DNA from 2 places in the Paenibacillus sp. J22P218 genome. Region 2 is predicted to be linked to the other one. Evidence: a T-box and tRNA genes for the amino acid it is inferred to sense, from the RefSeq annotation. Region 2 holds a T-box; the other holds one or more tRNA genes.
The links. The T-box of region 2 lies ahead of AC0YN0_RS02160 (valine--tRNA ligase). A T-box ahead of a tRNA ligase gene usually reads a tRNA of that ligase, here a tRNA-Val.
Positions count from the first base shown of each region.

Region 1: it has a tRNA-Val gene. The T-box ahead of AC0YN0_RS02160 (valine--tRNA ligase) is inferred to sense a tRNA for this amino acid. The anticodon was not compared.

Region 1 covers NZ_JBWDNL010000001.1:1,457,948-1,461,361, forward strand. The annotation lists gene AC0YN0_RS05960 (alpha/beta-type small acid-soluble spore protein) at 1-183, shown strand, start outside; gene AC0YN0_RS05965 (hypothetical protein) at 415-609, shown strand; gene AC0YN0_RS05970 (hypothetical protein) at 740-1,096, opposite strand; tRNA gene AC0YN0_RS05975 (tRNA-Val) at 1,613-1,685, opposite strand; gene AC0YN0_RS05980 (YjcZ family sporulation protein) at 1,878-2,006, opposite strand; gene AC0YN0_RS05985 (hypothetical protein) at 2,181-2,348, shown strand; gene AC0YN0_RS05990 (DUF3892 domain-containing protein) at 2,470-2,709, opposite strand; gene AC0YN0_RS05995 (MBL fold metallo-hydrolase) at 2,791-3,414, opposite strand, start outside.
Region 2 covers NZ_JBWDNL010000001.1:481,954-485,367, reverse strand. The annotation lists gene AC0YN0_RS02160 (valine--tRNA ligase) at 1-1,538, opposite strand, end outside; T-box leader at 1,593-1,853, opposite strand; gene AC0YN0_RS02155 (LysM peptidoglycan-binding domain-containing protein) at 2,248-3,414, opposite strand, start outside.

The sequences.
Region 1 (3,414 bases), 980 kb from region 2:
CCACAAGCGAAACAAGCCATCAATCAGTTGAAAATGGAAGCAGCACAATCTCTAGGCGTGCAGTTCTCCCAAGACGGATACAATGGCAACTTATCGACTCGCGATGCTGGATCTGTTGGTGGATACATCACTAAGAAGCTTGTCCAAATCGCTGAGCAACAATTGAGCGGCGGCAGCCGTTAATCAACACCTGATGTAACCTTGCAGGCTTGGAAAAATAACCCCCGAATCATCTACATAATAGATGGTGAAGGGGTTATTTTAGTTTGCAAAATTATTATGGTGATTGTAGTTGGCTCGAACCACTGCCCCCTACCCTGTCAAATTTGGGACCGCGGAATCGTGCAGGAGGAAATAGGTAGACATAGATTGAATAGTTATAAGGTGAAGAAATGAGTAGGGAGCGTACGATACATGGAAATGGAAGAAGTTATAGCATTGTGGGAAAGATTGCAAGGGCTAGATAATCATGATCGCTCTAGAGTAATGGCTAACATTTACGGGGGATACAAAGCAGCTATTCAATATAAACTATCACCTGAACTGGAAAAAGAAGCTTTAGCTTTTTTTACCAGGGTCAACGAAGCGATTGAAAATGTCACAAAATGAATATGGGATAAGTACGAAATAATAGGTGAAGACACTATAAGCCACCCTTGTATAGGGTGGCTTTGTATTATGCGAATAAATGGTACTGAAAAATGGCCGTGTTATGTTAAACGTGCTAAAAGGCCATTACTTACGTGGTTGGCGGTTCTGGAGGTGGCGGTGGAGGCGGCTCGGACGTTCTGACATTCACGATTGTTCGATCTGATTGAATTTGTCTTTGACTTAGTAAGGCTATTTGCGCCTGATGTTGAGTTATAAGTAGAGACTGTAATTGACTTTGTGCTTGTTGCTCTGCTTGTGCCTGCTCTTGCATCTGTGACATAACTTGTGCTTGGAATTGTAATTGGGCTTGAGTTTGTGCTTGCAACTGTGCTTGCACTTGAGCTTGAAATTGTAATTGGGCTTGTAATAGAAACTGTAGTTGATTGGAAGATCCACAGTTCTTTCTAGTTCGGGGCGCTCTTTTTTTGCATGACTTTTTCGCCATATCTGAATGCACTCCATTTCAATAATAAAATAGTTATAACTCTATAAGCATATGATGCGAGACAAATATCGGACGAGGCTAAAGACGTGGTATAATCGCACATTTTGATAGAAGACGGTAGATTGGTCTCGAAAACTTTTAAATTTGCATCCTTCTGGGCTCAGGGACAACTGTGGAGTTCGAGTAGGTTGCCTGTTTAAGGTGCCGAAGGGTGTACCATCAGGAGGGGGGAGTCGTGATTTGTTATTCACATGAAGGAAATAATGGGGGGATAAAGCCTACCACAAAAGATAGGCAGAGGGTGCGGCAAACGGCGTAGGTTTAGGACAAAAATAGGATACCGAGTCGAATCACCAGGGCGGCATTAAATTATTATTAATATTATTAAGCGCTCGGCAATCCGTTTGCACCAAATTCGCACCAAATCTCAAAAAGTTTAAGGAATTATAAACAAAATTAAAAAACGAAAAAACCGCGAGCCTAATGTTTATAAGGCTTCGCGGTTTTCTTCTAGTATGATCTGTAGTGGGCTCGAACCACTGACCCCTACCCTGTCAAGATAGTGCTCTCCCAGCTGAGCTAACAGATCAGGTTGTATTAGCGACAATTAATAATATATCAGGATCGAAAACCGAAGTCAACCATAATATTCATTTTTTCTAAGAAAAAGTTCGGTCAAACCAAATAGAACAAATAGGGCTACCCTTAACGTCGTTAAGGATAACCCTTTCGTTCATGCTCAATGCTTATGCTGCATTATTATTGCAGCGATGTGAATTAATTAGCAGCCTTTTCCATAGCCGCCTACTACTCCGCAGCTACAAGCAATAATAACCAACAGGATGAACAATACCAAGATAAAACCGATGTTGTTGTTGTGGTGGAAGGCGCCGCCTACATATCCAGACATTATACGATGCACCTCCTTGTCATAAAGTACTCTGTAATGTATGTTGACTGTTTCTAATGTGATTGGGTGTTTGTTAGGGAGGTTAATAATAACTGGCAAATGACTATGAATGCGTATTCTAAAGCCGATCTGATCCGCGTATACATATAGAAAGCGTGCAGGAGGCGGTATCGGTTGGCGGAGCAGTATGCGTATTTGGCTATTTGGCTGATTGGCATGTTTGGGATTATCGGCATTGTCATTGGAAGTGTCGCCAAGTTTGTGAAGGACGACTCGCTTGCTTACGATGAGCAGTTCATATGGAGAAGGAAACTGGGGAAGGATGGCCCTAGAAAGCACTGAAAAGGAATAGTCCGATGAGATTCATCTTAATCCAATACATGCATGCACCAGCAAACAAAGAAGAACCGACGTCAGTCGGTTCTTCTTGTTGCGTTGTTACACAGTGCGTACCAATCAACGCTTAGAAAGTTGGTAAGCTATCTAGATTATTATCTGTGCGCCCGTCAGGCACCGAACGTAAGTGCTCTTCATGGTCGCGGCCACGGAACAATTGCAGGTTGTTGATCTCGTTATTGCGGACCATCGACTGAGCAGTTAAATAGTCGACCACATTGCCAGACGAAAGCTTGAATTCGACGATACTGCCATCGCCATTTTTTCTGACGGCTACTACTTCTTCTTGTCCGTTATTCGGTTCCATTATGATCAGCCTCCCGCCCAGTAGTATGCGAACTTTAAACGTCACTCATACACGGACGCGGAAATCGTCATATCCTCATTGTTATACCTCGTAACGCTTCAACTGCTCTACAAATCGCATTGAACCCGTCTTGCCAATGAATTGTTCCATCGAATCGCCATAATGCATGAGCCACGTTTTCTGTTGGATCTCGTCAGGCAGGGTCATCAGCTCGTCTAAGCCTGCATGAACGACGGCCGGCGTTTCCAATTGGCAATCATGATAGATTGTCTCAATCCCGTCATTGACGAGTCTCTGCAGCAGTTCTCCGTCGAAACGCATATCAGCGCTGTAGAAGAAGCGGCGGTTGAATAGGAAGGAGTAGCTCTTCTTGTTCTCGATATGTTTTGTTTCTATCGGCAGCACCGTTAAGCCTGGCGCAATCTCCGTTTCACGGTCAGCATGAAGCTTTCTCACTTCAAAAAAATCGCCCAGCGTCTGCAGAGGACCTTGCGTAAGCCCTCCCCGAAGCGTCTGCTCCCATAGAGGTTCGATTATATCTTCTACAATATAAAGGACCGGTTTACGCCCATATTTAAACATCATTTGAAAGGCAAGCTCTTCTAACCCGCCAACATGATCGCCATGGATATGGCTAATTAATACGGCATCAAGATCATTGAAAGTTAAGTCTGTTTGATGAAGCGCCTTAGGGAGCGTTATGCC
Region 2 (3,414 bases):
ATTTCGTCTGTGAATTCAAGCGCCGTGAAGATCATTCGCGCTACCCAGAAGTAAATGATGTCGTAGCCCGTAACGAGCACGTCTGTTGGGTAGTAGCGCTTGAATTCTTCCGTCTCCTCCGGCCAGCCAAGCGTCGAGAACGGCCACAAAGCAGAGCTGAACCAAGTGTCCAATACGTCGTTATCCTGGGTGAACGTTGCGCCTTCCGTATTTTGAACGTCGTCGCGCGATACGGTAATCTCGCCGGTAGCATCGTTGTACCATGCCGGAATGCGGTGTCCCCACCACAATTGGCGGGAAATACACCAGTCACGAACATTTTCGATCCAGTTCATATAGATCTTTTCGAACCGCTCAGGAATAAAGTTCGTGCCCTTACCCGATTTTTGGGCCGCAATTGCCGCTTCGGCAAGAGGTTTCATTGCAACGAACCATTGCGTCGACAAATACGGCTCAACAACGGCGCCGCTGCGCTCGCTGTGGCCAACTTGATGCACATGCTCCTCGATGCGGATACAGATGCCCTGCTCCTGCAAATCCTTCACGAGTTTCTTGCGGCAATCCGTACGATCCAGACCTTCATAAGGACCAGCTTGATCGTTCATTGTGCCCGTTTCGTCCATGACAATAATTTGCGGCAGGTTATGACGCTGGCCGACCTCGAAGTCGTTCGGGTCATGAGCAGGCGTAATCTTAACCGCGCCGGAGCCGAAGTCCTTCTCCACATATTCGTCCGCAATAATTGGAATCTCTCGACCCACGATCGGCAGAATGAGCATTTGGCCGATAAGATGCTTGTAGCGATCGTCCTCTGGATGAACCGCTACAGCCGTATCGCCAAGCATCGTCTCCGGACGAGTCGTTGCGACCGTTATGAAGCCGGAGCCGTCCTTAAGCGGATATTGGAGATGGTACAGGTTGCCGTTCACTTCTTTGTATTCTACTTCGATATCGGAGAGAGCCGTTCGTGCCGCAGGGTCCCAGTTGATAATTTTTTTGCCTCGGTAGATGAGACCTTTCTCGTACAGACGGACGAATACTTCGCGAACCGCCTTGGAGAGACCTTCATCAAGCGTGAAACGCTCTCTGGAGTAGTCAAGCGAGAGACCCATCTTGCCCCATTGATCACGAATCGTGTTCGCGTATTGATCCTTCCACTCCCATACCTTCTCCAGGAATGCTTCGCGTCCGAGATCGTAGCGGCTAATGCCCTGTTCGCGCAACTTGCTCTCAACGCGAGTCTGCGTCGCAATGCCGGCATGGTCTGTTCCCGGCAGCCAAAGCGCATCATAGCCTTGCATTCTCTTCGTGCGAATCAAGATGTCCTGCAAAGTAAAGTCGAGCGCGTGCCCGATATGCAGCATGCCGGTTACGTTCGGCGGCGGAATAACAATCGTATAAGGCTTCGCGTCAGGACGCTTGCCCGCTTCGAAAAACTTGCCCTGCTGCCAATAGTCATACCATTTCTGCTCGGCTGCCTTCGGATCGTAAGTCGTCGGCATTTCCGTAGACGTAGTCGTTGTTTGATTTTCTGACATTGATTCCATCCTCCATACATCGATATAAATACAAAAAAACCTCTCGCCCTCATAATAAAGGACGAAAGGTTTAGCTTCCGTGGTACCACCTTTGTTTCACGCAAAAAAAGATGATTCGCGCGACACTCGAACAGATAACGGCTGCAGCCGGCCTGACTTAGGCGGGCGAGAGATGCATTGTTTCGCAAAAACTCTCCGCTTGATCCAGGCAACTCCGGGGCGACCCGTAGCAGTCACTTCCTGCAGAACCTCTCAGCGTAACGGTTCCGCTCTCTGAAGGCTTCACTGCGTACTATTCCCCTTCAACGTCATTATGACACTTATATGTATACATAATACCGTTGTTATGCGCTAGAGTCAACTTTAAGGGGTGAAAAACCCATCTTATTGACATAAATCTCACCTCGTGTAAGAGCATATTTGATCTTACAGAGAGAAGCTCGGTTTGGGATCGCCCCTGTAAGTGAACATAGGCTCTTACAGCACGATTAGGAAGTTCGATTACGCTCGTGCGCCTCGTGTAAGAGCATATTTGATCTTACAGTGAGAAGCTCGGTGTGGGACCGCCTCTGAAAGTGCATATAGGCTCTTACAGCGAAGATACGAAGATCGATTACGCTCGTATAGCGCGTTTCACGAAAAAGGTCCCTCACTGTTCACGAATGAACGAGTGAAAGGACCCATTTTTATTGATTAAGGAATAGCTGTTTCACGGAATATAAAGCAGTTGCCCTTCCGACACGGCCGATTCATTAAGATTATTGCGAATTAATATTTCTCGAGGATTAATGCTGTAGCGAAGCGCAATCGCATCAAGCGTTTCATCGCGCTGAACGATGCATAACCGGATCTTGCGGAATTCATTCTCCTCTGCATTGCGGCCGAGGAATAAGTTCTTCCACTCAATCTCGTCGCCGGACGACAGCGCACGCGCATCCTCAGCTGCTTGTTGAGTGGCGATCTCTTGCTCGGCTGCCTGACGCGCAGCTTGCTCGCGGCGGCTCGTCTGGAGCAGCGTCATAATGCCGACATTAGGCGGCTGTTCAGCCTGCTCCTCCGGAGGTTTGCTTGAGAGCGCGACGCGCGGCTCTTGCTTCTCAGGCTGCTGCACGACTTGCTGTACAGCTTGCTGAGCTTCCAGCTCCGCCTCGAGCTCGCGCTGAGCTTGCTCTTCAAGCGCCAGCAGCGCATACGCTTCGGCGAAAGCAGCCTCTTCCTCGGCTTGCTCCTCTGCCTGCTCCAGCTCTTCATTCCGATCCTGCTCGGTGATCTCGCTTGGTTCGTCCACATATTGAGATGAAGAGGCGAGCCACCCGTCATCGCTACTCTGCTGAGAGGCAAGCGTAATCTCCCGCTGTTCCTCCTGAGGCTGTCTGCCGTTCACCGCGAATAGATGTGAAGACGACCAGCCTGAATCATTAGGAGATGAGGAAATCGACACGGTTGCCTCACGCTCACGCTCAATCTCAATCTCATTCTCCCGTTCCTGCGCTTGTGCTTGTGCTTCGGCGATTCGCTGCTCGAAGCCCCCCCCTGACGCATAGAAGGACTCGTCCTCTGCTATGTACGCCGGCGCCTCTTGTTGGAACGAATTGTCCGGTATAGGCTCCTGTTCCTGTTCCTGTTCCTCACCGAGCTGCTGCGAACCATAGAAACTCCGTTCATGAACGACCGTAATCGGCTCTTCTCTCCAAGCCTCCTCAGGCTCTTCCACAGGATCGACGGAGATGCCGCGCAACGACAAGACGCCAGTAACGTTCAACGTTCTGGCTGACAGCAAATCCACATCAAAGTTGTCGATATCGATGGAGATATCGTCCAGCCGTGAAATGCGGTTCATCGGCAGCGTAATTTCAACCGGAATCCAGTGCTCCAG